DNA from 4 places in the Peribacillus sp. S4 genome. Region 2 is predicted to be linked to each of the others. Evidence: riboswitches for the same ligand, from Rfam matches in the RefSeq annotation. Region 2 holds a riboswitch; each other region holds the start of a gene.

Region 1 (7,710 bases), 910 kb from region 2:
CGATGGACCTCAATCCCTCAATGAAAACATTCCTTCGCCCCTCGTACATTTGCACTAACTGCTCTACACAGGTCTGTGAGTCAAGCAAAGCGCTTGCCGCAGCTTCTTGTATCGCCGGGAAAAGACTCACATAAAGATGGTCTTGTAATAGTTCAAGAGCTTCTATTACACTCTTATTGCCCACTGCGAAGCCGACTCTCCACCCTGCCATATTGTATGTTTTCGATAGAGTGTATATTTCAACTCCTACATCCTTCGCTCCCTCCGCCTGGAGAAAGCTTATCGGTTTTTTTCCGTCGAATCCGATCGCCCCATAGGCGAAATCATGGACCACACAAATTGAATGTTCTTTTGCAAAGGAGACGGTTTCATCAAAGAAACTTTCAGTTGCAGAAGCGCCTGTGGGATTATTCGGATAATTCAAGAACATCATTTTGGCTTTATCAAGAACTTCTTTATGTATGTCATCGTATTTCGGAAGAAAATCATTTTCTTCTGTCAAGGGCATCAGTTCGGTCTTTGCCTGGGCTAAAACAACACCGGATAGATAATCCGGATAGCCGGGATCTGGAACAAGGATTGTATCACCTGGATTCAATAAACACTGCGGAAGTTCGACAAGACCTGCCTTTCCCCCGAAGAGAATCGCCACTTCACTATTCGGATCCAGCTTGACACCGTATTCCCGTTCATAAAAGACGGCAGCAGCATCTTTTAAATATTGATGTCCCCGGAATGGCGAATATTTATGATTAATCGTTTTTTCAGCGGCAGTTTGCAAACTTTTGATGATATGTTCCGGCGTCGGCTGATCAGGGTTTCCCTGGCCTAAATTAATGACATCATGTCCTTGCTCCGTGATTGCATTGACTTTTGCGACCAGTGAAGCAAAAAACTGCTTGGGCAGGTCCTGAAGCAGTCCGGATTTTTCGAATTGCACCATTTATACACCTTCTCTGAAATTTCTTGAAATTCTAGTCACAAATGATATATGTTTATCGTAGTCTTGTAAAGCATTTTTTACATGTAGGGGGTTTAAACGATGAAGTGGAAAATAGCTTGTATTCAAATGGATATAGCTTTCGGGCAACCAGATATCAATTTTCAGGTTGCAGAACAATGGATGGAAAAAGCAGCTCGGTCCGAACCCGATATCGTCATATTACCAGAGCTTTGGACAACCGGATACGACTTGACCAGGCTGAATGATATTGCTGATCAAGAGGCAGAAAAAACGATTGAATTTCTTAACACACAGGCACAGAAACACCAGTTTCACATCATCGGCGGTTCCATTGCGAAAAAAACAAGCAAGGGAATCTATAACACCATGATCATCATCGATAAACACGGAAAGCTCATTAAAGAATATGATAAGCTTCACTTATTTCAATTAATGGATGAACATCATTTCCTGCAGCCAGGTGAAAAAGATGGTTTATTTACCCTTGATGAAAAAATATGTGCCGGGTTCGTTTGTTATGACATTCGTTTCCCTGAATGGCAGCGAGCCCATACCGTTCAAGGCGCGGAAGTTCTATTCGTTACGGCTGAATGGCCAAAGCCGAGACTCGATCACTGGAGAGCCTTATTGATAAGCCGTGCCATCGAGAACCAAGCCTATGTTGTAGCCGTTAATCGTACAGGTTCGGATGTCAATAATATATTTGCGGGCCATTCCTTGATTATTGATCCATGGGGGAATATCATAAGTGAAGCCGGAGAAGGAAACGAACTATTGACAGGCACTTTGGACTTCAACAAAGTTACGGAAGCACGTAACAAAATACCTGTATTCGAGGATCGCCGTCCTGACTTTTATTAATTTACCCATTGACAAACTATTTAAAAAGTTGATATTATTTTCCCGAAGATTAAAATTTCAGAAAACATTTACTCTTATCAAGAGCAGGCTGAGGGATAAAGGCCCTATGAAGCCCAGCAACCGACTGTAATACCATTGTGAAATGGGGCGGATCTTCCGCCGGATTATTAAATCCACAGAGCACGGTGCTAATTCCACCAGAATTCATTTTCTGGAAGATAAGAGGTCCGAAGTCAAAACTTCTGCCTCTTTCTATATGAAAGAGGCTTTTTTATTCTTATTTTGAATCTGGAGGGGAAAAGAATGACTCAAAACCATTCAAATTTTAAGAGATTGACAAACGAAACAGCTATAACCCTTGCAAAAAAACTTGGGTTGGTCAATGCGGATGCAAGTTTGAAATGTAATGAAATCGGCGATGGAAACTTAAATTATGTTTTTCATATTACAGACACGGTCACAAACAAAGGTCTAATAATCAAACAAGCGGTCCCTTATGCCAAGGTACTTGGTGAAAGCTGGCCGCTGACATTGAAAAGGGCAGCCATTGAAGCGAATGCGCTGATTCATTTCAGAAGTTATTGCCCCGAATTCGTACCGCAAGTCTACTATTCGGATGAACAGCTTGCCATCACAGTCATGGAGGATTTATCGCACTTGAAAATCGTTAGAAAAGGATTGATCGATGGCGATTCATATCCATTGCTTTCACAGCATATTGGTGAGTATGTTGCGAAGACGGCATTTTATACATCCGATTATCATTTAGAACCCTCTTCGAAAAAGGAGGTGGCCCGACACTTCACGAATCCCGAACTCTGCAAAATCACTGAGGTCTTTATTTTCACGGATCCATTTTTTGAGGAACTCCCTGGAGATTTCGAGGTGGAATTGAAAGATGCCGCCAAAAAAATATGGAATGATCAAGAAGTGATACTTGAGGTCGCCAAGCTGAAGCAAAGCTTTGAAACCGAGCAGGAAGCCTTGCTTCATGGAGATTTACATACTGGAAGTATATTTGCAAGTGTAACTGAAACAAAGGTTATTGACCCGGAATTCGCTTTTTATGGGCCAGTTGGTTTTGATCTTGGTCAATACACCGCCAATCTTCTCTTTCAGGCAGTCACACGCAATGGCGCTGGAAAGGAAGAGATTTTCACGCTCCTTCATGAATTTTGGAATGCCTTTGAAGAAACTTACACCAAATTATGGGAGGTCCAAAATAAAAGTCCATTCCGCCATGTGAAGGGTTATCTGCCTTATTTACTGACAAAATTCAAAAAAGATGCATTCGGCTTTGCCGGCTGCGAACTGATTCGGCGAACCATTGGCCTTTCCCATGTAGCCGATTTAAACGTCATTGAAGATAAAGAAACAAGGATCGCAGCCAAAACGGCAACATTGGAAATCGGTACTTTTTTAATTAAAAAACGGGGAGAATTGGATGTTCCAGCCGTCATTGAAGCGTTGAAGCAACGGACACTGCCATCTTACTCAACCATTTAAAAGGAGACCTGCACATGACTACACTAGCACCCTTACCATATTCGGTACATTGGGATGATACCCATATTACATTATTAAATCAACAAGCCCTTCCTTCCATAACTGAATTTATTGAACTTCATTCTGTTGATGATGTATATGACAGCATTTTGTCATTAAAAGTTCGCGGTGCCCCAGCAATTGGGCTGACGGCAGCATTTGGTGTTGCACTTGGCGCCAAGAAGGAAACAACCGCTGAATTAGGGGAATTCAAGAAAAATGTAACGAGGCATATTGAAAAACTCGCCTCTTCACGGCCTACTGCAGTCAACCTTTTTTGGGCGTTAAGGAGGATGGAGAACACCTTGCAGGCTGCTCAAAGCATTTCAACTGCCAAGGAAGCACTTGTATCGGAGGCTAAAGCCATCTTTGCTGAAGATGAAGAAATGTGCAGGAAAATCGGGGAACATGGTTTATCCCTATTCAATAGAGGAGATTCCATTCTTACTCATTGCAACGCTGGCGGAATCGCCACGGCTCGGTATGGCACAGCCTTGGCTCCCTTCCACCTGGCTAAAGAAAGGGACTTTCCGCTAAAAGTGTACGCATGTGAAACAAGGCCTGTCCTGCAAGGGGCGCGTTTGACGGCTTGGGAATTGATGCAAGCGGGAGTTGACGTCACTTTAATTTCTGATAATATGGCTGCCCATACGATTCACCAGAAAGGAATAAAGGGAATTATCGTCGGGGCCGACAGGATTGCGGCAAATGGAGATACTGCCAATAAAATCGGGACGTTGGGATTGGCCATATTAGCCAAGCACTTTGGTATCCCCTTTTATGTGGCCGCACCATCAAGCACATTCGACCTTTCTATCGAATCCGGCACATCCATCCCGATCGAAGAACGGAATGGAACGGAAATCACCTTCATTCAAGGTGTAAGGATCGCTCCGGAAAACGTGAAGACTTTCAATCCAGCCTTCGACGTTACACCGAATCATCTAATTACAAGCATCATTACCGAAAACGGCATCATAACACCGGATTTCTTCAAAAACATTCCGCATTTTGTTAATTGATCCAGGTTCCTTTTATGGTGTTAAAAAACGAGAAGGATTTTTTATCCCTCTCGTTTTTTAAAGGTGATCGTATTAAGATTATTCTTGCGAGGTCTATAATACAATATTTAAATTTGAACATCTTCAGTTAATATTAGGATGTCTTCGATAATAAAAGAGCATAGGACATTCTTATTATTTTGAAAAGAACTCCTGAAGTGCCTTTTTATTTTCGGTACAGTCCATTTCCAAAACGGCTCCGGACTGGGGATATATTTCATCTTTAAAGCTTCCTTTCACTGGAACCCTTAAGGTCTCGACCGTGTCCGGTGTATGGAAGACGGCTTTGGGACCCATTTCCATTATTGTTTTCAGTCCAATATCCGTATCCAAGTACGAGAGTCCTTGTTCGATTATACTAGGAAGGGCTGCCAAACCTTCGAAGGATGAGATTTGATTTATAAACGCTGTTTTTAATTGAACCATTACTTCTTGTTGACGCTCAACCCTGCCAAAATCACTTTCATCGTCATGTCTAAAACGGACATATTTCAATAATTCCTCACCATGTAAAACATTTTTACCGACGCTTGCTTGGATGCTCATATCATCTATGATTTCCTGATCCACATTCACCGCCACCCCCTCAGGGGCAAGTAAATCCACCATCTTCACAAATCCCTTAAAGTCGATTACCGCTACATGGTCGATCTTGACATCGAAGTTTTCCTGTATGGTTTTCTTGAGCAATTCCCTTCCACCATAATAATAAGCAGCATTTATTTTGTTATATCCTGATTTATTCCCGGGGATTTTCACATAACTATCACGCATAATCGAAGCCAGCTTCAGTTTCTCCTGCTCAGGAAAGTATTTTGCCAGGATAATCGCATCTGAACGAGATTTTTGCTCTCCCCTTGTGTCAACACCAATTAACAGAAATGTTTTATCGCTTTCCTTAGTCTCTTCATTGGTTAGTTTTTTTTCCGTACCTTCATTTCCATTTTGTTTGGGTAAAGGGGCATAGATGCAGCCTGCCAGAATCAAGACCAATAGATATATGAACAATACCTTTTCTTTCATTACCTCACCTCATCGGAAAATTACCCCTATTCTCTGCCTAATTTTGGAATTCTATGCATGAAACGAAAAAAAAGCCTGCCAACGATAACCGCTGACAGGCTTTTCAATCAAAATCATTTATTGATTTCTTTCTTTAATACTTCCACTGCCTTTTTCACTTGTGTGTCGTTCTTAAGGATTTTCTCCTGGATGACCTGCATCAATTTCACGGTAGTATCATCCTTAATGGTGCCGGTTTCTTTAATTTTTTGTTCCCTTTGGAATGCTGTGACCGCATTCTTGGTTGCTTCATCGAAGAATCCATCTATCTTCCCTGGATCATGGCCTGCTTCCTTCAGCATCTCTTCAGCTGCTTTCACTTCACTCGAAGAATCGGATGCTTTCAATTCCTTATCAGGCGAAATGTACGGAAGGCTGGCATAATCAGGAAGCTTCACAGTAATATCCGGCTTGATCCCTTTTTTATGAATCCAATTGCCTTCAGGAGTCAACCATTTAGCTACCGTATATTTGAAGTTAGATCCATCTTTAAAGTCTTTGGCTTGCTGCACTGTCCCTTTCCCAAATGACTTGACACCGATCAATGGAATGTCCGCAGACTCACTGACAGCCGCTGCAACGATCTCAGAAGCACTGGCACTTCCATCATCAATCAACACGACTACCGGGATTTTCAGTTCTCCATCATTCTCCGATTTATAGACATCTTTTTTCCCGCTGCGATCCTCAACTTGAAGGACCACTTTCCCATTAGGTATGAACAGGCTTGCCATTTCTATTGCTTGATCAAGAAGTCCTCCTGGGTTTCCTCGCAGATCCAATACGAGACCCTTCATGTCCTTCTTCGACATTTCTTCAAGCGCCGTTTTCAACTCTTGGACTGTATGTTCGGAAAAACTGGTCACTTGAATTTTTGCAACTCCATCATCAAGCATTTCCGCATATACCGTTTCAATCGGAATTGTGTCCCGTTTAATGGTGAGCTCAATCGGTTCCGACTCACCAGCTCTTGAGATGGATAAATCCACTTTCGTTCCCTTTTCGCCCCTGATTTTCAGGACAGCTTCAGAAGAGCTGAGTCCTTCAACACTTTTACCGTCCACACTTAATATGATGTCATTCGGTTTTACCCCTGCTTTTTCTGCTGGGGATCCTTTTATCGGTGAGACCACCATGATTTGTCCATCCTGCTCCTGAATCTCAGCACCGATTCCTTCAAAAGATGAAGAGATGCTCTCACGGAAACTCGATGCTTCCTTTTTATCCATATAAGCAGAATAGGGATCATCCAATGATTTGATCATTCCATTAATTGCGCCGTCAACCAGCTTTTCTTCATCAACCTCTTCATAATAGTCATCTTTTATCTTATCGTATGTAGAATACAGCTTTTCAAATTCCGCATGCTTATCCGGTGCTAATGACTCTACTTTTTTATCTCCAAAGGTCAAGGCTATTGTAGTAATCCCTGCAGTTAGAAATATGACTAAGAAAATCCCCATAATGAACGTAAACTTCTTTATTTTTATGAATTTCCCTGCCTCTTTTGTCTGTTTTTGATTTTCTTCTTCCACTGAAGCCTCACCACTTTCATTCTTCATGACGATATAAACGATTTCATTCCTATTTTATCAGCTTTCTTGCCAATCGAAAAATAATAGTTATCAAAAATAACAACTTATAGCCATATGTATTTTTTAAAAAACTTCAAATCATGGAGAATGCTCCAAGGACAACTGGCATCTCCTGATATTACAAAAATGCGGATACCTGGAACAAATGAGCCTGTATCCAACATGCTATTATACAGCATCACTTATTCCTGGTCACCCGCCTGTCATTTACATAAAATTATCAGTCCTGGATAGCTGCTTCCAATGCCACTTCAACCATTTCGTTAAAGGTTGACTGGCGCTCATCCGCCGACGTTTCCTCACCAGTTAAAATGTGATCGGAAATGGTCAATACGGATAAAGCTTGGCGTCCAAATTTAGCAGCAAGCGTGTAAAGGGCCGCTGATTCCATTTCTATCGCAAGTATTTGGTATTTTGCCCATTTTTCCAATTCACTATTATCGTTATAAAACTGATCGGCCGTAAATACATTACCGACCTTCAATTGCAAGCCCTTTGCCGTGCCGGCGTCATAAGCTTTTCTAAGTAATTCGAAATCCGCGGTCGGGGCAAAGTCCACCCCGCCGAAAGTCATGCGGTTCATTTGGGAATCGGTGGAAGCACTCATGGCAAGGATCACATC
Region 2 (7,710 bases):
CGTATCGACTGTTGGGGCTTTCCTTAATGTTATCTTCAATATTGATGCGAAAAACCTTTAAAGCCCCCAGACTGTCCATGAATCATTCATGGACAGTTTTTTGCGCCTCCTTCACAAGGATTCATGGTCCTTGGCATTGCTTCGTTCGACTAACCATTTTTAAAGTATAAAGGCATGTGGATTTTCCATGCCTCTGCTAAGTTCAATACTGATACTTATGGGTTTTTGGTTTATAATAACAACCATCTAGCCTTTTGAGGAGGGATTCCATGAATGAATATAAAGTAACGGTCAGGAATGGCAGTACCTTAATTTTGTCGGAAATCATTAAAGCTGAAGATGAAAGAGAAGTCCTTGGCACTCTTTTGATTTCCAGCGAATTATTTAATCAACCATTTACTGATATCAGGATTTTAGAAAGCTGATTTGTGCCTGCCCATTCCATTTGATACACTGTAATAAATCTTAATACGGTGGCGATATTATGTGTGGACGTTTCACTCTTTTCACTGACATAGAAGAAATAAAAGAACGGTTTGATATCCAAGGGTCATTTGATGAGGAATACCAATTCAGCTACAATATTGCTCCCTCCCAATCCGTGCTCTCCGTCATTAATGACGGGGTAAGGAACCGGATTGGATATCTTCGGTGGGGACTCATTCCTTTCTGGGCAAAAGACGAAAAAGCGGGCTACAAAATGATCAATGCCAGAGCGGAAACCATTGCTGAGAAAGCAAGCTTCAGGAATGCGTATAAGAAGAAGAGATGCTTGATAATCGCTGACTCTTTTTATGAATGGAAGAAGACACCAGAAAGAAAAATACCGATGCGGATAAAACTGAAGAATCATGCTCCATTTGGAATGGCCGGTCTCTGGGAATCCTGGAAATCTCCTGAAGGCATCAGCATCTATTCGTGCTCTGTTATAACAACTGTGCCAAATGAGCTAATGACCAGCATTCATGACCGCATGCCTGTCATCCTAAAACCAGAAGATGAAAAAGATTGGTTGAATCCTTCCATTAATGATCCTGCATATCTGCAACAGTATTTAAAATCATTCGATTCGGAACAGATGGAAGCATTTGAAGTATCGAATGATGTGAACTCGACTAAAAATAATTCACCTAACCTAATCCAACAAATTTGCTGAGAGGTCATTAGACCTCTCAGAATGTAGACAACTCGATGAAAATCGAGTTTTTCTGCATTTTTTTTATGGTTTTTACAATTTGACGTCGCCTCAAGGCACTCGCTTTTCCCCCAGGAGTCTCGCACACCCGCTCCAATCAACTTAGATCTCTTTATAAACAGTAAGGAGTGCATGTGAAACACTTTAAAAATTAACCCTTGCGAAAATAGACAAAATGCTGTACTGTTATATTTGCTTTTCAAAACGACTTTCGATGTCACGAACTCAGGCAAGTTTCCAGCGTGGTACTTTTCTGGCAGGCATCGTAATTTTTAAATAATTATATAATGTAATCTTCTTATCAAGAGAGACGGAGGGACTGGCCCGAAGATGTCTCGGCAGCGGACTTAAATGGAGTGCTGTGCCAAATCCAGCAGGCTGATTTTCGCCTGAAAGATAAGGAGGGTGTTTTTTATAAATTAAAAGACCTCTTCTTGTTATTAAATAGAAGGGGTCTTTTTTTATGCCAGTTTTTTGCTACAGCTCCATGACTGGAAAATCAGGTAGGTTCAAATTGGAGTTATTTGCGAAAACTGTTAATAGAATAAGAGCTGTGACACATGTCGCGGGAAAAATAAAAAGAGGTGTACATCATGAGTGCAAACAATAAAGGGAATCCATGGGCATTGATCCCATTTGTCGTATTTTTAATTTTATTTATTGGATCCGGAATCATCACTAAAGATTTTTATTCATTTCCGGTGATTGTAGCGATTTCCATTGCATCGGCAGCTGCATTGGCGATGAATCGGAAAGAGACATTCAATGAAAAGGTTGATATCTTCTGTAAAGGTGCCGGGGACGCCAATATTATGTTAATGGTTATCATTTTCCTTTTGGCCGGCGCTTTTGCCGAAGTTGCCAATGGCATGGGGGCAGTTGAATCAACCGTGAATCTTGCCTTAGCTGTTTTCCCCCAAAATCTATTAATGGTGGGGATTTTCATCATCGCTTGTTTTATTTCTCTATCCATGGGGACAAGCATGGGAACGATAGTTGCCCTGGCACCTATCGGGGTAGGGATTAGTGAACAAACTGATATTTCACTTGCCCTTTCAATGGCAGCCGTTATTGGTGGTGCGATGTTTGGGGATAACCTTTCATTCATTTCAGATACGACAATCGCTGCTGTTCGAACTCAGGGAACGAAAATGAAGGATAAGTTTAAAGTGAATTTTTTCATCGTTTTACCTGCAGCCATCATCACATGTGCCATCCTAGGAATTTTAACGATGGGTGAACAGGCTGACATTTCCCAACAGTCTTATGATTGGGTGAAGATTCTTCCGTATCTTTGCGTATTGGTCACTGCATTGGCAGGAGTCAATGTGTTCTTGGTCCTTTCCATCGGAATCGTATTTGCAGGAATCATCGGCTTGGCAGATGGTAGTTATCAACCGTTGGGTGTCATTCAAAAAGTTGGAGAAGGAATGGCGGGAATGTATGAAATCTCCTTCCTTGCCCTTTTAATTGCAGGTATGGTAGCCGTAATCAAACATAATGGTGGCATCGATTATCTACTCCACCTAGTGACACGAAATAGCAAATCGAAAAAAGGGGCGGAATTCAGCATTGCGGGGCTTGTTGGTTTAACGAACCTTTCAACGGCAAATAACACGATTTCGATTATTATTGCCGGGCCACTTGCCAAAAATATTTCTGAAAAGTATGGGATTGATCCGCGGAAATCGGCGAGCGTCCTTGACATTTTTGCATGTTGTATCCAAGGGTTGATCCCATATGGAGCACAACTGCTTGTTGCAGCAGGGGTAGCAAAAATTTCTCCGTTAAGCATCTTGCCGTATTCATATTACCCAATCCTGATTGGACTTTGTGGCATCATTGCCATCCTGATTGGTTTTCCACGGTTTCAGCCGGGAAATGATGAAATGAAGAAACGTACCTCTTAAAAAGAGAATATAATAATAAAACACCCTGAATCATTGGATGCAGGGTGTTTTCTGTATGGTAAATACATAAACATAATAAAGTTTTCTCACACTTTTCAATTTTTCTGCTTAATTCCGGTCCAAATTAATGATGGTTGTGTGTGAGACACCTGTCATGAATAGAGGACAACACCAACTAAACCGGAAAGAATAATTACATAGGCTGGATGCCAGCGTAATTTCATTAGGGCAAATAACGATAAACCAAAAACGAGTAATAAGCTTATCGTATGCCATGAAAAGTTCACGGCTATCATATGATTGGAAAGTGCTAAACTGATCGCTGCAAAGATGATCAAACTAGTGACAATGGGCCTTAATCCATAAAACATGGATTGAACAACTGGATAATGATTCAATTTGCTGAAAAATGTGGCTATAACGGTTACGATTATAATGGCAGGAAGCAAGATTCCTAGAGCAGATGATATGGCTCCTGCTAACCCAGCAGTGGAATAGCCAACGAGAATGGCACTATTGGCGGTGACAGGTCCTGGGGACATCCCGGAAATGGCGATTATATCGGTGAATTCCTGCGTTGTCATCCATCCATGCTGTGAGACTTCCGATTCTATTACGGGAATCATGGCGTATCCGCCTCCGAAAGATACAAAGCCGATAATAAAGAAGGTGCTAAACAACTCCCACAATTCCATCATTCCATCACATGCTTTCTTGAAAATTAGTTAGTCCCTATTTTGTGTTACCTATATGCCAGCACCCATGAAAGGTTCGAAATCATTTTCTTCTATTTTCCTATCTTTTTTGTCCATCTTGACATCGTAACCTAATTTTCTCTTAATGGAGATGGTCACAATACCGGCTAGAGCTCCTGCTATTATAACCATCACAGGGTGAAGAAAGAAGAGGACGGGAATTCCTGCTATTAAAATACAGAAAGTTGATTTGTCAACAACTGCGGTTTTTCCTATCTTGATAGCCGCATAGGCGATGATGGCTACTATGGAAGCTCTGATCGATATGAATGCGGATTCTACCTTCGGATTATCCTGAATGAAAAAATAAACAATGCCCAGGAGCAGAACAATTAAAAAGGTAGGTAATGAAACACCGATCATGGCTGCCATTGCCCCCTTCATTCCGGCAATTCGATGGCCGATAAAGGTGGCGGAGTTGATGGCGACAGCTCCCGGTACGGACTGAGATAAAGCAAAAACATCAGTAACTTCTTCGCTTTTCATCCATTTTCTCTTTTCGACCACTTCATTTTCGATTAAAGGGATCATCGCAAACCCGCCTCCGAATGTGACAGGTGCTATTTTAAAAAAGGTCCAAAATAATTGGAATAGAGTTTTCCATTGTCCTTTCATTGACATCAGTCACTTCCTTTGCATGCATTGTTTAATTCTTATCATTAACATATCAAAGAAAAAGGGCTGGGTAAATTGCAACAAAATCATCGGGTATAACAAAACGTTATACCCAGAAGATTTATCCGTTTTATTAGAATGCCGCCAAAAATTGAATAGCCTTAGAATGTATCTCACTATTTTCATTTCACCATTTACCTAATGATGCTATCATTTTAATAAACTATCTAAAAACATGGAGGTCGTTTTCTTGAAATTGGAAAATCTGAAAATGTTTTGTTTAGTGGTGGATGAAGGAAGTATAAGCCAGGCAGCGAGGTTAAGTTTCTTATCTCAGCCCGCTGTAACACGGCAGATCCATCAACTGGAAAATTATTATAACACTTTGTTATTCGACCGTGAGGAAGGAAGGCTTAGAGTTACAGAAGCAGGAAAGCTGTTATATCCTTTTGCAAAAGCCATAGTAAATGACTTCAACCATTCAAAAGAAGTGATTCAGCAATCGACGGGGAAGTACAATGCAAATCTCATAGTAGGGGCTTCCTTGACTATCGGTGAGTATTTATTGCCTAGCTTGCTTGGGAGATTCAAAAAACAACAGCCAGAAATAAAAGTGACATTGACGATAAAAAATACGCCCCGGGTTCTGGAGGATCTTTCAAACGATGTCATTGATTTGGCCTTGGTGGAAGGACTTGTGGAAAACACCGATTTTATTGTAGACAAGTTCGCCGAAGACGAATTGATATTGGTATGTCCATCCGACCACCCATGGAAAGACAGAAAAGAAATTCAGCTAGAGGAATTGGGAAATGAAAGGATGATTTGGCGTGAATCCATTTCCGGAACACGGCTTATCGTAGAAAATATGCTAAGGGAGTATGGGGTTTTAGAAAAAATTGAAAGCTACATGGAGATTGGCAGTACACAAGCGATAAAAAGTGCGGTTGAAGCCGGACTTGGAATCAGCATTTTGCCAAGGTTGACAGTGGCAAGAGAATTGGAGCAAGGCTTTTTGCGGGAAGTGGATATATACAGAATAAATATGGCAAGAAATTTATGGCTAGTCAGGAAAAACAAGCGTTTTAATAAAATAGGGGTGTCTAAATTTGTTGATTTTCTTCAATAAGGATGGGACGCTGCCTTTGTTCACTCTTACAATTGGCAGCGTTTTCAGTTTCGTGATTAACGGCGTGGCCCCGGCAGCTAGCAAAAGTCATGGTAAATTGAATATACAGCATTGATTATAAAAGCTCTTCTCTATCGGGGGGCATTATGTATTTGGTTATTCAGTCTTCGGTTAGACAAACAAAGGGGTTAATGGGCATAATAAAAGATATAATGATGGTTCGGAGATGATATAGCGTGGAGTTAAAGGAAATAAAGAAGCTCGCCGAAGAATTAAATGAAAGCGGTAAACAGCAAATTGTATATTTCTTGCAGTCTCGAACGAAACCGATGTCGGCTCCTATACGTGCAATTGATGAAATCCAGGTACAAAAGCATAAAACTAGTCTTGTCTGCCCACATTGCGACAGCCATTTTGTTGTGCGATTTGGTAAATACGTTATCAAAACATGTGCTGGAGAGGTGAAACAGCAGCGTTACAGCTGTAAAGCCTGCCATCAAACATTCAACGACCTCACAAACACGCCTCTTCAACGCACCAGAAGACCACATAAATCTAAACGGGCAGTTTTGTTGAACAAGTTGTAAATTTTAAAGTAAGAGCATTTCTTTGTAATGAGAAGTGCTTTTTATTTTTGTTAAAATTAAAAAGATATTTCAATAACAATAATAATACAAATAAAAACAATATAAATTTACTGTTATACGATAAATAATATGCTAAAATCAAGTTGTCATTAAATAGGTGAGGTGTTTTAAATGAATGTTAAACAAGGTTCAACGACTTTCTTAAAGGTAATTATTTTTCTGGCTGGAATTGCAGTGCTTGCTTTGTGTATCTGGTTGCCTGAGATAGCCGTTAGAGATGCAAGGGTACATCCAGATACGGCTTACTTCCTAATCCCCTTTTTAGTATGTGCATACGGATTCTGTATTGCGTTTTCTGTTGCGTTGTATCAAGCATATAAACTATTAACCTACATCGAAAAGAACAATGCTTTCTCTGAATTATCCCTTAAATCTTTGAAGATTATAAAGAAATGTGCTTTTACAGTCATTTTCCTCATTTTGTTAGGAATAGTAAGCTTAAGGGTGCTTGCTAAAGTTACAAGTAGTGATGATGCAGCGGGTCCTACATCATTATGTCTAATGGGTATTTTAGCAACAAGTATCATCGCAGCCATTGTGGACGCACTTCAAAAGCCATTAAAAAATGCCCCAGATATATAATGTCAAAAAATGCATGATTAACGGATATGTAAGACTTTGAATTGTCAGCCAGGTGATTTTTTGGAGAACAAAAGAGATGAAGACACTCATTAAAAACAAACACGGGGACGATAGCTCAAAGAACCGCCTTTTCACCAAGGCGGTTTCCTTATGGTCAAATATCAACATTAGGAATTTAACATTGCCTTTATATAAATAAAATTGAAGTTACTATTAGAAATAGTAAATATACTTAATGGCAAATTAATTATAAGATAAATTCATATTATTCAAAAAAATCTAAGGAAGATACTTTAACATTCGGAATAGATACAAGATATCTACTTAGAAAGGGGTATGAAATGTCCAAAATATCTTTTATTAAAGGAATTGTAACCGTTCCCATTGTTTTTGTTTTACTGGCAGGTTCTTCTGTTACAAATGCTGCTTCAGATGAGCCAATGCCGGCAACAGATGCAACAATCTCAGCAAATAAGGCTTTTTATGAACAGTTGAATTTTACTGATAAAGAAGATTTCAAGAATGCACATAAAGGTTTCATTGCGCCTTTGAATATGAATCCCATTAAAAATTCAAAAGGTGACGTGGTTTGGGATAGTAATCGATATTCATTCATCAAAGAAGATCAGCCGGCAAGTTTTACTGTAAACCCAAGCTTGTGGCGGCAGGCACAATTACAAAATATAACAGGCTTATTTAAAGTGGTAGATGGCGTTTATCAAGTTCGGGGCCAGGATTTATCAGTGCTTACCATTGTGGAAGGAAAAACAGGATTAATAGTTTTGGATACACTTTCTACAATTGAAACGGCCAAAGCCGCCATGGAGCTTTATTTTGAACACCGGCCTAAATCCCCAGTAAGTGCAATTGTTATTAG
Region 3 (7,710 bases), 2.7 Mb from region 2:
CATGAATGATGACAATGACGCCCTTTGCGTCTCCTTCTGTCTCCCATTTCCACATTCGAAATCCCCCTTTCACTTTTCACTTGTTGTGTACGATCCATGATAGTTGAAATAATATATATAAATTATAACCATATTCGTGATTTTCGACAAAAAAGAAATCTAACAAGTTGTACATTGCTATTATAAATAGCCAAGTGTATTTGCATACGGTATATTAAAATAATACATAAAAACATTCACTTCGGAAAGGAAATGATTGAAAATGATTATTTATCCGTATAAAGGCAAAGAACCTGAAATTGCTGAAAGCGCTTATATTGCTGAAAATGCTGTCGTCACAGGTGATGTCAAAATTGGCGACGAAACATCAATCTGGTTCAATTCCGTCATTCGCGGTGATGTATCCCCAACCATCATCGGAAAAAAAGTCAGTATACAGGATAACAGCGTCCTGCACCAAAGCCCAAATAATCCATTGATCATCGAGGATGAAGTAACCATTGGCCATCAGGTCATATTACATAGCTGTAAAATCCGCAAAGGAGCTTTAATCGGCATGGGATCGATCGTACTTGATGAAGCCGAAATCGGCGAAGGGGCTTTCATAGGTGCCGGCAGTCTCGTTCCCCAAGGCAAATTCATTCCACCGAACATGTTGGCATTCGGACGTCCAGCTAAAGTCATCCGTGAAATCAACGAAGAAGATCGTCAGGATATGGAACGCATCGTACGCGAATACGCCGAAAAAGGCCAATACTATAAAACGGCGGAACGAATAAAGTAATGCACGATCACTTGACTGAAAATTACGAATACGTGAACGCAACTCACGAGTAAATCGCTTTAATTCACGAGTATTGCTCCAAATTCACGAGTAAATTGCTGAAATTCACGAGTATTTGCTCCAAATTCACGAGTAAATCGCTCTAATTCACGAGTATTGCTCCAAACTTACGAATAAATCGCTCTAGCTCACGAGTTTGGCCCTTAAAGTTTAATTTCTTTGGGATTTCTTGAATTATTCCCGCAGACGGCTAAGTTAATCCATAAAAAAGGTGCCCCGTAATAACGGGACACCTTTTTTTATATGAATTACGCTTGTGCTTTTAATGTTTCTGCTTTGTCCGTGCGTTCCCATGGAAGATCGACATCTGTACGGCCGAAGTGTCCGTATGCAGCTGTTTGTTTGTAGATTGGGCGACGAAGGTCAAGCATTTTGATGATACCAGCTGGACGAAGGTCGAAGTTTGCGCGAACTAGGTCAACAAGGACTTCTTCGCTAACTGTACCAGTTCCGAACGTATCAATGGAGATCGATACAGGCTCTGCCACACCAATTGCGTATGCCAATTGAACTTCCGCTTTATCGGCAAGGCCGGCTGCCACGATGTTTTTCGCAACGTAACGTGCAGCGTATGCAGCAGAACGGTCAACTTTAGTAGCATCCTTACCAGAGAATGCACCGCCGCCGTGACGAGCGTATCCGCCGTAAGTATCAACGATGATTTTACGTCCAGTAAGACCAGCATCCCCTTGAGGTCCGCCGATTACGAAACGGCCAGTCGGGTTGATGAAGTACTTAGTATCTGCATCGATCAACTCGGCTGGAACGACAGCTTTGATCACATGTTCTTTTAGATCGGCTTGAATTTGTTCAAGCGTAACTTCTGCATCATGCTGTGTAGAGATGACGATTGTATCTACACGTACAGGACGGTTATTCTCATCATATTCCACGGTTACCTGTGTTTTACCATCAGGGCGTAGGTAAGCAAGAGTTTCATCTTTACGAACTTGGGTCAAGCGGAATGAAAGTTTATGCGCCAATGAAATCGGAAGCGGCATAAGCTCTTCTGTTTCATTACAAGCGAATCCGAACATAAGACCTTGGTCCCCTGCACCGATTGCATCAATTTCTTCATCTGACATGTTTCCTTCACGAGCTTCCAATGCTTTATCGACACCAGCTGCGATATCGGCAGACTGCTCATCAATGGAACTCAAAACGGCACAAGTTTCAGCATCGAAACCGTATTTCGCACGTGTGTAGCCAATTCCTTTAACCGTATCACGAACGATACGCGGGATATCCACGTAAGCGGACGTTGTAATTTCACCAGCAACAAGTACAAGACCTGTAGTTACACTAGTTTCACACGCAACACGTGCATTTGCATCCTTAGCTAGGATAGCATCTAAAATGGAATCTGAAATCTGATCACAAATTTTGTCCGGATGGCCCTCTGTAACAGATTCAGAAGTAAATAGACGTTTCTTTGACATCATATTTCCTCCTTGGAAGTTAGTATGTTGTAGGCATAAGCCTGATTTTTACGGAACTCGTTTCCCTCATTAGTTTCAACTATAGACACAGAATTACTTATAAAAAACACAAAAACCTTCCCTGGCAAATGAGGAAAGGTTTAAAATTCTGTCTTCTATCCTTTCACTCTTATCGTTCAAGGGTTTTTTACCTTGCTCAGGTTAGCACCATCACCACTATTCCTTGAAGACCTTCGCTTTATTTTCGGCGATCGATCTTGGAGTCAAGTTCAATATGGCAGGTTGCTGGGTTTCAAAGGGCCTGTCCCTCCACCAACTCGGGATAAGAGAATCCGTACAATTTAAGATATTATCGTATCTGGCTGGAATTTGTCAATGCTTTTCTAAAAAGAACATTTCCACCCAGAACGGCGTTCATTTGAAAAAACATGTTGATACAACGTCCTAGAGGGGTTTACAACGCAATATACGAATAGAAATGTTGTAAATTGCCATTAATAATAAAGTATTGAATATCGAAAAGGAACGACATCCTGACTTTCCCTTTAGACATATATTGTTTACTTACTTCCTATTTAAATAAATTTTTCCTCATGAAAGTATATGCGATCATCCTGACTCGGTTCCTGCCGGATTAAAATGATTAATGCGGCCAGCTGAAAATAATCACAAATTAAAAGAAATAGTATAGACTAATTAAATGAATGTGTTATACTAATTATAATCTAAAAACTCAAACAAAGGAAGGTACCTCATATATGAATTCTGTAGATGTTTCTAATGAGTTACACCAATTATTAACAGGAAACAATGTGCAAACTCAACTATCAGTTCCTCAATTGGTCGAAAAAGTACTAAGCAGAAATGAAGGCGTTTTAACATCAACCGGCGCGGTAAAAGCTGAAACTGGCAAATATACCGGTCGTTCACCTAAAGATAAATATATCGTGGAAGAAGCATCAGTTAAAGATAAAATCGATTGGGGCCCAGTGAACCGGCCGATTTCCGAAGATGTGTTCAATAAACTATATAATAAAGTAGTTGACTACCTAAAAGCAAAAGAAGAGATTTTTGTTTTTAAAGGTTTCGCTGGTGCAGACGAATCATCACGTCTTCCCATCCGTGTTGTTAATGAATATGCTTGGCATAACCTTTTCGCCCATACTTTGTTCATCCGTCCAAACGAAGAGGAACTGAGAGGTCACGAAGCTGAATTCACGATCGTTTCTGCACCTAACTTCAAAGCGGACCCAGAAGTGGACGGAACTACATCCGAAACGTTCATCATCATTTCTTTTGAACGCCGTACGATCCTGATCGGCGGAACGGAATATGCAGGAGAAATGAAAAAATCGATCTTCTCGATCATGAACTACTTACTTCCAGAGGCTGGAATCCTTCCAATGCATTGCTCTGCCAACGTAGGACGTGAAGGGGACGTCGCTTTATTCTTCGGACTGTCCGGTACGGGCAAAACAACTTTATCAGCAGACACTAGCCGTAAATTGATTGGCGATGACGAGCACGGCTGGTCTTCTAACGGCGTATTCAACATCGAAGGCGGCTGCTATGCAAAAACGATCAACCTTTCACGTGAAAAAGAACCGCAAATTTTCGATGCAATCCGTTTTGGTGCTGTATTGGAAAATGTTGTTGTTGATCCGGATACGCGTGAAGCGAACTATGATGACAGTTCATTGACTGAAAACACTCGTGCTGCTTACCAAATGCAAGCAATCGATAACATCGTGAACCCAAGTATTGCAGGACATCCAAATACAATCATTTTCTTAACGGCTGATGCTTCAGGAGTTCTGCCTCCAATCAGCAAGCTTTCCAAAGAACAGGCAATGTTCCACTTCCTAAGCGGATACACTAGTAAATTGGCTGGTACTGAAAGAGGCGTAACTTCACCGGAAGCTACATTCTCCACTTGCTTCGGTTCACCATTCTTACCGCTTCCAGCTACACGCTATGCTGAGATGCTTGGTGATAAAATTGACGAGCACAATGCAAAGGTATACCTTGTCAACACAGGATGGACTGGCGGTGCATACGGAACTGGAAGCCGTATGAAACTTGCTTACACCCGTGCAATGGTACAAGCGGCGCTTGAAGGTGAATTAGCGAACATCGAAACGATCAAAGATGATATCTTCGGTTTGGATATCCCGCTTCATGTTCCTGGTGTTCCTGATGAAGTGCTTCAACCAATCAAGACTTGGGCAGATCCTGCCGCTTATAAAGAAGCAGCAACAGACCTTGCCGCACAATTCCGTGCAAACTTCAAGAAATTCAAAAGCGTTCCAAGTGAAATCGAAGAACTTGGCGGCCCGACAGCTTAATAAATTGTACACAAAAGGACCAAGCTCTTGCTTGGTCCTTTCAGTTTGTCGGTAAGAAACGTCACTTCCCGAACTGGATTACTTTATTAAGTGCCATGGAAAGGGAAACACCTCGTCTAATGTCGAATAAAGTACCAAGTAACCCGAAATACGGCATCTTCGCTCGAATTTACTGTCTTATACCCGAATACGCGTCTACCGTCGAATTCACTGCCTTGAAGCTCGAAATACGCCATCTGTGGTCGAAATTACTGCCTTATAGCACGTAATAAGGCGACTGCTCTCGAATCTACTAGCTTACAGCCCGAAATACGGCTCTTTCAGTCGAATTTACAGCCTTATAACCCGAAATATGGCGGCTTCGCTCGAATCTACTAGCTTACAGCCCGAAATACGGCATCTGTAGTCGAATTATAACTGCCTTTCAGCTCGAAATACGCCATCTGTGGTCGAATTTACTGCCTTGCTCCCGAATACACCGTCTACCGCCGAATTTACTGCCTTACAGTACGAATACGCGTCTACCGTCCAATTCACTGCCTTTCAGCTCGAAATACGCCATCTGTGGTCGAAATTACTGCCTTATAGCACGTAATACGGCGACTGCTCTCGAATCTACTAGCTTACAGCCCGAAAATACGGCTCTTTCAGTCGAATTTACTACCTTGTACCCCGAAATACGGCATCTGTAGTCGAATTATAACTGCCTTGAAGCTCGAAACACAGCGGCTGCGCTCGAATCTACTAGCTTACAGCCCGAAATACGGCTCTTTCAGTCGAATTTACTACCTTGTACCCCGAAATACGCCATCTGTGGTCGAAATTACTGCCTTATAACCCGAAATATGGCGGCTGTGCTCGAATAATTGGTTAGCCGAGACTCTGCTAGGATGCTTGCGGTGAGGAGGCTTGACGTACAGGAAGCGGATCTGAAAACACCTGGATCGTTTCCACGTTCTGAAAGGGCCTCGTTCTTGCATGGTCCTTTTTTTCAGTGGAAAAAGGGCACTGTGATAGTCAGTGCCCCCTTAATCGTTATTCCATTATCGATGTTGTCCAAGTTTTTAGATGATCGCTTTATTCCTGTCTTTTTTCATGGACACCGTTTTGTATTGATATATATTGCCCAGGTTGGCCACCGGGATATCTGTTTTCGTTGCATCAATGCAATTGCGTGTATCCAGAATCAATTTATTGCTCATGAGATTCGATAGCTTATCATAATCCATCTGTTTAAATTCATCATGGTCCGTCAGGATAAGTATCAAGTCGGCATCATTTACAGCGTCTTCCACTGATACGACTGGCATCTTTCCAGATTTGACATGCGGGTCATGCAAGGCTACATCCATGTTTTCCATCCCCATCAAGATATTGACTACATCAATGGAGGGACTTTCACGAATATCATCTACATTTCCTTTGTAAGCTAGACCGAAAACGGCTACTTTTGGCTTCCGGATCCCCTCTAGCATCATCCTTACGGAATTTACGATGTAATAAGGCATCGATACGTTGGTATCACGGGCCAATTTAATGATTCTCGCATACTCTGGTGCCTTTGCAACGACGAAATACGGATCGACCGCTAAACAATGGCCGCCAACTCCCGGTCCTGGTTGGTGTATATTGACACGAGGGTGTTTGTTAGCCATCGATATGACATCCAAAACATTGATGTCCAGCTCGAAACAGATTTTCGTCAGCTCATTCGCAAGGGCGATATTTACATCCCTGAAGGTGTTTTCCATCAGTTTGGACATTTCAGCCGTTTTCGCATCGGTCTGAATGATCTCCCCTTGAACGAAGGTTTTGTAAACAAGACTTCCTTTATATGAGCATGTTTCGGTGATGCCCCCTACGATACGGTTATTATGAACCAACTCTTCAAGAATCCTTCCAGGTAAAACGCGTTCCGGACAATGTACGAGGAAAATGTCTTTTCCGATGGTAAGGCCCGTCCTCTCGATCATCGGTTTAATATGATCATCCATGCTTCTTGGCGCTATCGTCGATTCGATAATGATGACATTTCCTTTTTTGATAAAAGGAAGAATGTTTGAGGTTGCATCCATGACATGTGTTAAATCACAGGATTGGTGCATGTCCTTTTTATTTGGAGTAGGCACCGCGATGATGAAAACATCCGCATGTTCCGGGCTTAACGCAGCTCGGAACTTATTGGAAGCAATCACTTCTTCTAATACCTCATCCAATCCAGGTTCTTCAATATGGAGCCTGCCGCTATTCAAATTGGAAATAATTTCAGGATGGATATCCACGCCGACAACATCGACACCGTATTTCGCAAACATTAAAGAAGTTGGAAGTCCTATATAACCTAGTCCGATTGTACAAAGTTTCATATAAACCACTCCTATCTATTTTTCTGCTGCACTCAAATTTGTTAGGCTGTTTGATAGATTTCGATAAAGATTTCCTTCTCTTGTTTCCAATTGTATTTTTGTCGCGCCTTCAGGCAGTTTTGGCTCATTTCCGCCCTTTTTTCAGGATGCTTCAATAAGTAATTGACACCTTCGGCAATTGATTTTGGATCATGCGAATCGACACATACACCGATTTTTTCCGTATCGACAACCTTTTGAATTTCAGGAAAGCTGCAGGCAACCACTGGCACACCGCTCATCATGTATTCAAACAATTTATTTGAAGAAGCGGAGTAGTGATTAAAGCAGACATTATTCAATATCTGAAAACCTAAATACGCATTTTTTGTATAATGGAGCAGCTCGTCGACCGGAACCTTCGGCAGGAACTTCACACGATGCTCCAGGTTCATGTCGCTCACTTTCTTCATTAATTCATCCTTGATCCTTCCATCCCCGATAAAAACTACCGTTCCGCCCTCGATCATCGGTACAGCATCAACCAATTGCTCTAACCCTCTTCCCATTTGAACGCCGCCTTGGTATAACAATATCGGTTCATTCTCTGGCAAATCGAGCAGCTCATGCAAATTCACGGCCGTACTTTCCTCCGGATTGGTTGGAATCGGGTAGTTATGGACCACCTTGGGATACAGACCATATAAGTCTTCGTTATACTTAGCTCTCGTATGGTT
Region 4 (7,710 bases), 2.8 Mb from region 2:
TGGGCAAGCACCGCGCATTTTTGCAAAACTTAATAAACGCGGCGTACCGGTTGCAGGTATGATTTTGACATGCTCCATCGGCATGCTGGCCTTTTTAGCCTCCATATTCGGCGATGGTAAAGTGTATATTTGGTTAATGAATGCCATCGGAATTACAGGATTCATCTTTTGGCTCGGAATTTCCATCAGCCATTACCGTTTCCGGAAAGCGTTCATCGCTCAAGGCCATTCATTGGAGAAGCTGCCATATAAGGCATTATGGTTCCCAATCGGACCGATCTTTGCCATTTTAATCGGCATGATCGTCATCCTGTCCCAAAATATCCAAGCCTTTTTCTCAGACCATATCGATTGGGGCAGTGTTGTAGCTGCATACTTGGGGATTCCGCTTTTCCTTGGTCTATGGCTTGGCTATAAATTTATAAGAAAAACTAAATTCGTTAAACTTGATGAAGTCGAATTTGACTTTGACAAAAAATATGACTGAACAAGCTTAAAGTAAAAAAAGCCGGACAATATGTTTTATATTGTCCGGCTTTTCCTTGTTTTCTATAGGCTCATTATCAAAAGCCAGGAAGCTGATTCCTGGCTTTTTATTTTTATTAAATGGAAATTTATACAAATGTTATGGGGGGTGTTATATGATAATCGTAAACTCGGCTAAATTGCATGTACGGAACGACTGGAGGGCTTTTACTATTTTAAAGGGAAAGGGAAGGTGCACAGCTGATGACCTTATTGACTCATTTAAAAGTATTGGACTTTTCAACGTTACTGCCAGGCCCATTTGCCACTTTGATGCTAGCGGATTTAGGAGCGGATGTTTTGAAGGTGGAGAGGCCGGGGACAAAGGATTCATGGGGTGTGAATCAATATCTTAACAGATCGAAGAAGTCGATCACACTGGATTTAAAACAATCCGAGTCTATCGAATCCGTAAGAAACCTAGTGACGGAATACGATATCGTCATTGAACAATTCCGTCCAGGTGTCATGGAACGTCTGGGACTGGGGTATGGGGCATTAAAATCGATCAACCCGAAGCTGATTTACTGTTCCATCACGGGCTATGGCCAGACTGGTCCCTATAAAGAACGGCCGGGACATGATATCAATTATATTTCGATAGCAGGCTTATCAGGCTATTCCGGTACGAAAAAGGACGGTCCGGCAAAAAACGGAACCCAAATAGCAGATCTTGCCGGAGGCTCATTGCATGCTGTCATCGGAATATTATCTGCAGTCATTCACAGGGAAAGAACAGGATTCGGCCAAGCCATCGACATCAGCATGACCGACTGCAGTTTTGCCTTGAATGCCATATCCGCACCTCTGAATTTACAAGGTGGCCTTGAACTTGAACCAGAAAAACTGATGCTGAACGGAGGGTCTTTTTATGACTTTTACGAAACGAAAGATGGACGCTATTTTTCGGTAGGCAGCCTTGAGCCCCCTTTTCGAAAAGCATTATGTGAAGCGATCGGTGCACCCGAATTATATGAGCTGAGCATGAAAAGCGATGAAGAAAGCGGAATCAGGTTTAAAACGGCCGTCCGGCTGGCTTTCCTTGAAAGAGATTTTCATGAATGGCAGGAGTTATTCGCTGAATTCGAGGCCTGCGCAGAACCAGTGCTGACTTTCACCGAAGCGGCCGAGCATCCCCAATTGAAGGAGAGGGGAATGATCGTCGAGGTTCCTGACGGAAAAGGGAATGTCCAGAGGCAAATCGCCTGCCCGATCAAAACATCGGTTTTCACCCCTGGATATAAACATGCAGGCTTGGAGCCAGGACAAAACAACGCAGAAATCCTTCGCACCCCCAATCGCTAAATAAAGATGTAAAGGCTATCGCTTTTCCGAGTTTTTTGGAAGGTGATAGCCTGTTTTTTTTGAATGCCGGAAAAAGCAGGGGGAGGGTCGATATGATCGTTCGAAGTTCGAAGGTCGAAGTGAAGCGGAAGGAGAATAATTATCCTCTTATCATTTGTGGAAAGCAACATATTACCACTGTGAAAATTTACTAGTTATAACCAGTGTGGGCAGGGTATCAGAGTAGCATCCTGGTAAGGAGGGGGTTAGTTAAATATGTTTGGTCTCTCTGATATCATTAAATTTCTATTTTCCTTTTTTTTGATCATGCCGATCGTTACGCTGATACATTTGAGCGGGCATATTTTCTTTGTTACGCTCTTTGGGGGATCAGAAAAGAAAATCTTGATCGGTTGTGGCAATAAACTTTTCGCCTTTCGGAACATAGAGGTGAGGAAATATTATTTTTGGAATGGGACTTGCGAGTTCAAGGGATTGAAACATGATAATCGATTGACGAATACGCTGATATATTTAGGGGGGGCTATCTTTAATTTAGTCAGCATGCTGATCATATATAGCTTAGTGTATCAGAATATCCTGGACAGCTCGGTGATCTGGTATCAATTCATCTATTTTTCTTTCTACGTTATGTTTTTCTCCTTGTTTCCGATGTATTTCTCGGACGGATCGCCTAGTGATGGGAAGGCTGCGGAATTGGCCTTGAGGAACAAGCTGGAAGATAGGGTGACGGATGATATATTCGTGAAGAAAATGGAGGAGGAGGAGGATGATAGCTGCAAGTAAAAAGGGAACGTCCAGATGGTCGTTCTTTTTTTTGTTTGCTTTCAGTTTTAGGGTTATAAGAATAAACCTAATCGGCACGCTTATATTGAAGCCGATTAGGTTGTTTGAATCCCGTAAATAAGTTTTAAAGTCTCCGTAAAATAATCATTCCCATACTTCTTTTGCTATATCAACGACGAATTTCAGCTTTTCCCATTGCTGTGCTTCGGTTAGCTTGTTGCCGTGATGGGTGGAGGCGAAGCCGCATTGAGGGCTTAAGCATAATTGTTCGAGCGGAACGAAGTGCGATGCTTCTTTAATGCGTGCCTTAACAGCTTCCTTGTCCTCGATTTCTCCATTTTTTGAAGTGACGGCACCCAGTACGACCCGTGCACCGCCATTTGGAATGTATTCCAATGGTTTGAAATCCCCTGAGCGTTGATCATCATATTCCAAGAAGAATCCATCCACTTTTTCTTTTGCCAATAAAGTTGGGGCGATACGGGCATAGCTTCCTTCAAACGCCCATGTCGACTGGTAGTTTCCGCGACATAGATGGGTAGTGACGATAAGGTCTTCTGGTTTGCCTTCCAATGCTCCGTTAATGACCCGAAGTGCAAGATCAATTAATTGTTCCCTCGTATATTTTCCATCTTTGAACTGGAAATCCGGAGCTGAAAGTCTGGCAATATATACATCATCCAATTGAAGATAACGCACACCTGCTTCATAAAAGGCTTTCAAAGCATGCTGATAGGCGTTGATGATATCATTTGCATAGTCTTCAATATCAGGGTAGACGTCTTCATTATGAATGCCTGCAGCAAATAATTGATTCGGACTGGGGATTGTTTGCTTGGCAACGGCACGTCCGTTCACGATTTTGTTCAATTCAATGAAATCACGAATGAAGGGATGTTCAGGGTTGAATGAAACCTTCCCGGTATTGCGAACATTATATCTCTCTGTTTCGACACCATCGAATGTGAGGCCTTTTTCAGTTACATATCCCTCGATGCCATTTAAATGTTCGAGGAAGTCAAAGTGCCACCATGTTCGTCTGAATTCACCGTCCGTAACGGCCTCTAAACCAACTTCGATTTGTTTATCGACGATCCGATTGATTTCTTCAGTTTCAATTTCACGAAGCCTCTCAGCTGAAATGGTACCTTCCTTAAAGTCCTTCCTGGCAATATGTAAACGTTCCGGTCTTAATAAACTTCCGACGTGGTCCGCCCTGAATGGTGCTTTCGTTAATGTGATTGACATGTTGATTCCTTCTTTCCTTTTAAAAATATAGGCTCTTTTCGTAAAGATTGTTGTTTTTAAACGAAACTATTTAAGGTTGATTGGAGCGGAAGTGCGAGACTCCTGCGGGAGCAGCGGGAGAGGTGAGACCCCACAGGCGTTTACGCCGAGGAGGCTCACCGCCCGCCCCGCGGAAAGCGAGCATCTTGAGGGGAAATCAACCACAACCCACTACCTGGTAAATAGCAACAAAGTATGTGAAAACAGCCAAAATAAAAAACCTCTTCTTAAAAATAAGAAGAGGTGTTGGCAACAAAGCTATATACTCTTCTTATCTTCAAGTTTTTACACTTCTGGAATTAGCACAGTACAAGATCGGTCTGTTGCTGAGGCATCAAAGGGCCAGTCCCTCCACCTCTCTGGATAAGAGTTGTCTATTAAATTAACTATGACTATACAGGTAGTTTTTATGAAGGTCAAGGGGTGGAGCTGGAATATTTCGAATATACCGTTTATTATCCGGGCTGGAATGTTAACGGCATCAGGGAATCCGGCATATGCTTTGAGTGGGGAGGGAATGCAAGGATGAGTCCATTCAAAAATGGCATACCGATTACGGTAACTGAAGCCATGATAGAGAGAATCATAAAAATGAAATCATCTGATCAGGATATTAAAGTCGAAATTACGCCAAAGCATATTGTGCTTTCCGGAACGATGGAAGTGAAAAAAATGCTGTTTAAGAAAAACGTAGCTTTCCGGATTACATTAAAACCGGTTCATGTGGAAAAAAGAACGATTTCATTTGAATTAGTCGAAATGGAACCAATTGACAGGGATTTCATCAACAAAAGGATATTTAACAGACCGCCATTTTTTGAATATGAAAAAAGAACGATCAAAATGAATGTTAATGCTTGGAGCATCGTGAGAAAAATTCCAATTGGCACAATTAAATCGTATGAACTCGTCGAAGGTGCATTGAAAATGAAACTCTCTTTATGATTCAAGGGGATATTTTACATATATCCTTTGCCGCAATCTATAAAGGGTGTGAAAGGTATGATAGTGTTAAGGTTACATGGTTCATGAAAAAATGTGTTTGATAAATCAAGTTCTTTAAAATATACTAAATGACTTGAAGTTTTGAGTTTTTCTGGGAATGAGGAGGATGATGATGGATCAGAAGATTTTGCCTGCTTCAGCAAGCATGAAGGATTTTGAAAGATTTCTAGAAAGTTCCTATGAAATAGGTGTGTTTCTTGATTTGCATATCTCACAATTGAAAAATGTAAGTATGATGGCAAAGCAGCATAATAAGAAAATGATTTATCATGTCGATTTGATCCATGGCATAAGAAGTGATGAGTACGCGACAGAATTCATTTGTCAGGAATATAACCCCTATGGGCTGATTTCGACTAAATCAAGCGTTATATTGAAGGCGAAGCAAAAGGGGGTCATTGCCATCCAGCGAATCTTTTTAATAGACTCACATGCGCTTGAGAAAAGTTATAAGCTGGTGCAGAAAACCAAGCCGGATTATATCGAAGTATTGCCGGGCGCCATGCCATGGATGATAAAAGAAGTGAAGGAACGATTGCAGACACCGATTTTTGCAGGCGGCCTCATACGTACTTCGGATGAAGTCCTGAATGCCCTTGATGCCGGCGCCTCGTCAATCACCACTTCAAAAACTGAATTATGGGATATCGTCTAATAGGGAAAAATTGAAAAAAATTACAGAATAATAGATTAATTTTTCACAAAATATTGACAGCGTTTTCATAACCTAGTATATTTTACAGTACAAGTTAATATATGTGACGGAGACTAGGAGATTCACAACAGATCTATTCATAATTTTTTTTATGAATATAGTTCTGCTGTGGATCTCCTTTTATTTGTTGGCAAGGTTTAAAAAATTATCAGGGGAGGGGTTTTATCATGACTCCATTTTGGGGAGAAGTGTTAGGCACGATGATTTTAGTTTTATTCGGAGCAGGTATTGGGGCAGGTTCATCCTTAAAGGGTTCTTATGCAAAAGATGCCGGCTGGATCGTTATCACGATTGCGTGGGGATTGGCGGTTACCATGGGTGTTTTTGCAGTGGGTTCCATAAGCGGGGCGCATTTAAACCCGGCGGTCACAGTAGGTTTTGCCATTATTGGAGAATTTCCATGGAGTGATGTGCCCGGTTACATCGTTGCCCAGATGATTGGCGCGATACTCGGCGCAACTCTAGTATTCCTGCACTATTTGCCACACTGGAAAGCTACGGATGATCCAGGGGCGAAGCTTGGTGTATTCGCGACTTCACCTGCAATCCCGCACACATTTTCAAATCTATTAAGTGAGATGATTGGAACTTTCATCCTTATTCTTGGTCTATTATTTATAGGGGCCAATAATTTTACAGAGGGTCTAAACCCATTCGCAGTCGGGTTATTGATTGTCGTGATCGGGATGTCACTTGGGGGAACAACAGGATACGCCATTAACCCGGCCCGCGACCTGGGGCCGCGCATCGCTCACTTTTTGCTGCCGATACCTGGTAAAGGAAATTCCAACTGGGGCTATTCATGGATTCCGGTCATTGGACCGATTGTAGGGGGTTCACTTGGTGCCGTTTGTTATAAAGCATTCTTCATGGGGGAAATAACGGCAGGATTTTGGTCTGTTATGGGTGCAAGCCTGGTACTATTGATAGTAGCCTATGCTTTTGGTAAAAAACAGTCACATGAATTGGATAGCAGAAATATCGCTAGTTAATTAAAAGGAGGGGCATACACAATGGAAAAATACATTTTATCATTAGATCAAGGAACAACAAGTTCGAGGGCGATTTTATTTAATGAAAAGGGGGAAATCGTCCATTCCTCCCAAAAGGAATTCACACAGCATTTCCCTAAACCAGGCTGGGTTGAGCATAACGCCAATGAGATTTGGGGGTCGATCCTGGCGGTGATCGCCGGTGTACTATCTGAATCCAGTGTAAAGCCAGAGCAAATTGCCGGTATCGGGATCACCAACCAGCGTGAAACGGCAGTCGTTTGGGATAAGGAAACAGGTACGCCTGTCTATAATGCGATTGTATGGCAGTCCAGGCAAACAAGTGGAATCTGTGATGAGTTGAAGGAAAAGGGACTTAATGATTTATTCCGGGATAAAACGGGATTGTTGATAGATGCCTATTTTTCCGGAACGAAAGTGAAGTGGATCCTCGATAATGTGGAAGGGGCACGGCAAAAGGCGGATGAAGGCAAGCTGTTATTCGGTACCATCGATACTTGGCTGATCTGGAAGCTATCAGGAGGCAAGGCTCATGTAACGGACTATTCCAATGCATCCCGGACATTGATGTACAATATCCATGAACTGAAATGGGATGAAGAACTGCTTGAGATATTGACTGTACCAAAGTCGATGCTGCCGGAAGTGAGGCCTTCCTCTGAGGAATATGCACGTACGATCGAATATCATTTCTTCGGCCAATCGATTCCGATCGCCGGGGCAGCCGGTGATCAGCAGGCAGCATTATTCGGCCAAGCCTGCTTTAATGAAGGAATGGCTAAAAATACGTATGGAACAGGCTGTTTCATGCTCATGAATACAGGAACCAAGGCTGTCAGCTCCGAACACGGACTATTGACGACCCTTGCTTGGGGCTTGAATGGGAAGGTCGAATATGCACTGGAAGGCAGTATATTCGTAGCTGGCTCCGCCATCCAATGGCTGCGCGATGGCCTGCGGATGCTGCATGATGCCAAGGACAGTGAGGACTATGCAAAACGGGTGGAAAGTACGGATGGAGTATATGTGGTACCAGCTTTCGTAGGACTTGGAACTCCATATTGGGACAGCGAA

The links. A riboswitch is a leader RNA that binds a small molecule or an ion and turns the genes downstream of it on or off. The one in region 2 is predicted to bind S-adenosylmethionine.
Region 1: it holds a riboswitch for S-adenosylmethionine, as region 2 does, so the genes downstream of both, mtnK (S-methyl-5-thioribose kinase) here and ACJ9PY_RS10825 (Na+/H+ antiporter NhaC family protein) in region 2, are expected to answer to the same signal.
Region 3: it holds a riboswitch for S-adenosylmethionine, as region 2 does, so the genes downstream of both, metK (methionine adenosyltransferase) here and ACJ9PY_RS10825 (Na+/H+ antiporter NhaC family protein) in region 2, are expected to answer to the same signal.
Region 4: it holds a riboswitch for S-adenosylmethionine, as region 2 does, so the genes downstream of both, ACJ9PY_RS24135 (5-methyltetrahydropteroyltriglutamate--homocysteine S-methyltransferase) here and ACJ9PY_RS10825 (Na+/H+ antiporter NhaC family protein) in region 2, are expected to answer to the same signal.

What each region holds. Positions count from the first base shown of each region.
Region 1 is NZ_CP175708.1:3,184,580-3,192,289, forward strand. Features, by position in the region: gene ACJ9PY_RS14990 (pyridoxal phosphate-dependent aminotransferase) at 1-943, opposite strand, end outside; gene ACJ9PY_RS14995 (carbon-nitrogen family hydrolase) at 1,043-1,825, shown strand; SAM riboswitch class I at 1,897-2,050, shown strand; gene mtnK (S-methyl-5-thioribose kinase) at 2,129-3,331, shown strand; gene mtnA (S-methyl-5-thioribose-1-phosphate isomerase) at 3,346-4,392, shown strand; gene ACJ9PY_RS15010 (LCP family protein) at 4,567-5,454, opposite strand; gene ACJ9PY_RS15015 (S41 family peptidase) at 5,568-7,028, opposite strand; gene deoD (purine-nucleoside phosphorylase) at 7,309-7,710, opposite strand, start outside.
Region 2 is NZ_CP175708.1:2,269,966-2,277,675, forward strand. Features, by position in the region: gene ACJ9PY_RS10815 (hypothetical protein) at 270-425, shown strand; gene ACJ9PY_RS10820 (SOS response-associated peptidase) at 485-1,156, shown strand; SAM riboswitch class I at 1,491-1,598, shown strand; gene ACJ9PY_RS10825 (Na+/H+ antiporter NhaC family protein) at 1,789-3,105, shown strand; gene ACJ9PY_RS10830 (chromate transporter) at 3,258-3,803, opposite strand; gene ACJ9PY_RS10835 (chromate transporter) at 3,852-4,481, opposite strand; gene ACJ9PY_RS10840 (LysR family transcriptional regulator) at 4,726-5,604, shown strand; partial or broken gene ACJ9PY_RS10845 (transposase) at 5,841-6,155, shown strand; gene ACJ9PY_RS10850 (DUF2975 domain-containing protein) at 6,363-6,833, shown strand; partial or broken gene ACJ9PY_RS10855 (helix-turn-helix domain-containing protein) at 6,855-6,926, shown strand; gene ACJ9PY_RS10860 (alkyl/aryl-sulfatase) at 7,175-7,710, shown strand, end outside.
Region 3 is NZ_CP175708.1:4,968,705-4,976,414, forward strand. Features, by position in the region: gene ACJ9PY_RS23730 (alpha/beta hydrolase) at 1-55, opposite strand, end outside; gene ACJ9PY_RS23735 (gamma carbonic anhydrase family protein) at 266-784, shown strand; gene metK (methionine adenosyltransferase) at 1,093-2,286, opposite strand; SAM riboswitch class I at 2,450-2,612, opposite strand; gene pckA (phosphoenolpyruvate carboxykinase (ATP)) at 3,042-4,628, shown strand; gene ACJ9PY_RS23750 (nucleotide sugar dehydrogenase) at 5,693-6,994, opposite strand; gene ACJ9PY_RS23755 (glycosyltransferase) at 7,036-7,710, opposite strand, start outside.
Region 4 is NZ_CP175708.1:5,027,355-5,035,064, reverse strand. Features, by position in the region: gene ACJ9PY_RS24150 (amino acid permease) at 1-487, shown strand, start outside; gene ACJ9PY_RS24145 (CaiB/BaiF CoA transferase family protein) at 730-1,830, shown strand; gene ACJ9PY_RS24140 (hypothetical protein) at 2,086-2,616, shown strand; gene ACJ9PY_RS24135 (5-methyltetrahydropteroyltriglutamate--homocysteine S-methyltransferase) at 2,761-3,864, opposite strand; SAM riboswitch class I at 4,172-4,273, opposite strand; gene ACJ9PY_RS24130 (hypothetical protein) at 4,327-4,848, shown strand; gene ACJ9PY_RS24125 (glycerol-3-phosphate responsive antiterminator) at 5,015-5,563, shown strand; gene ACJ9PY_RS24120 (MIP/aquaporin family protein) at 5,791-6,615, shown strand; gene glpK (glycerol kinase GlpK) at 6,637-7,710, shown strand, end outside.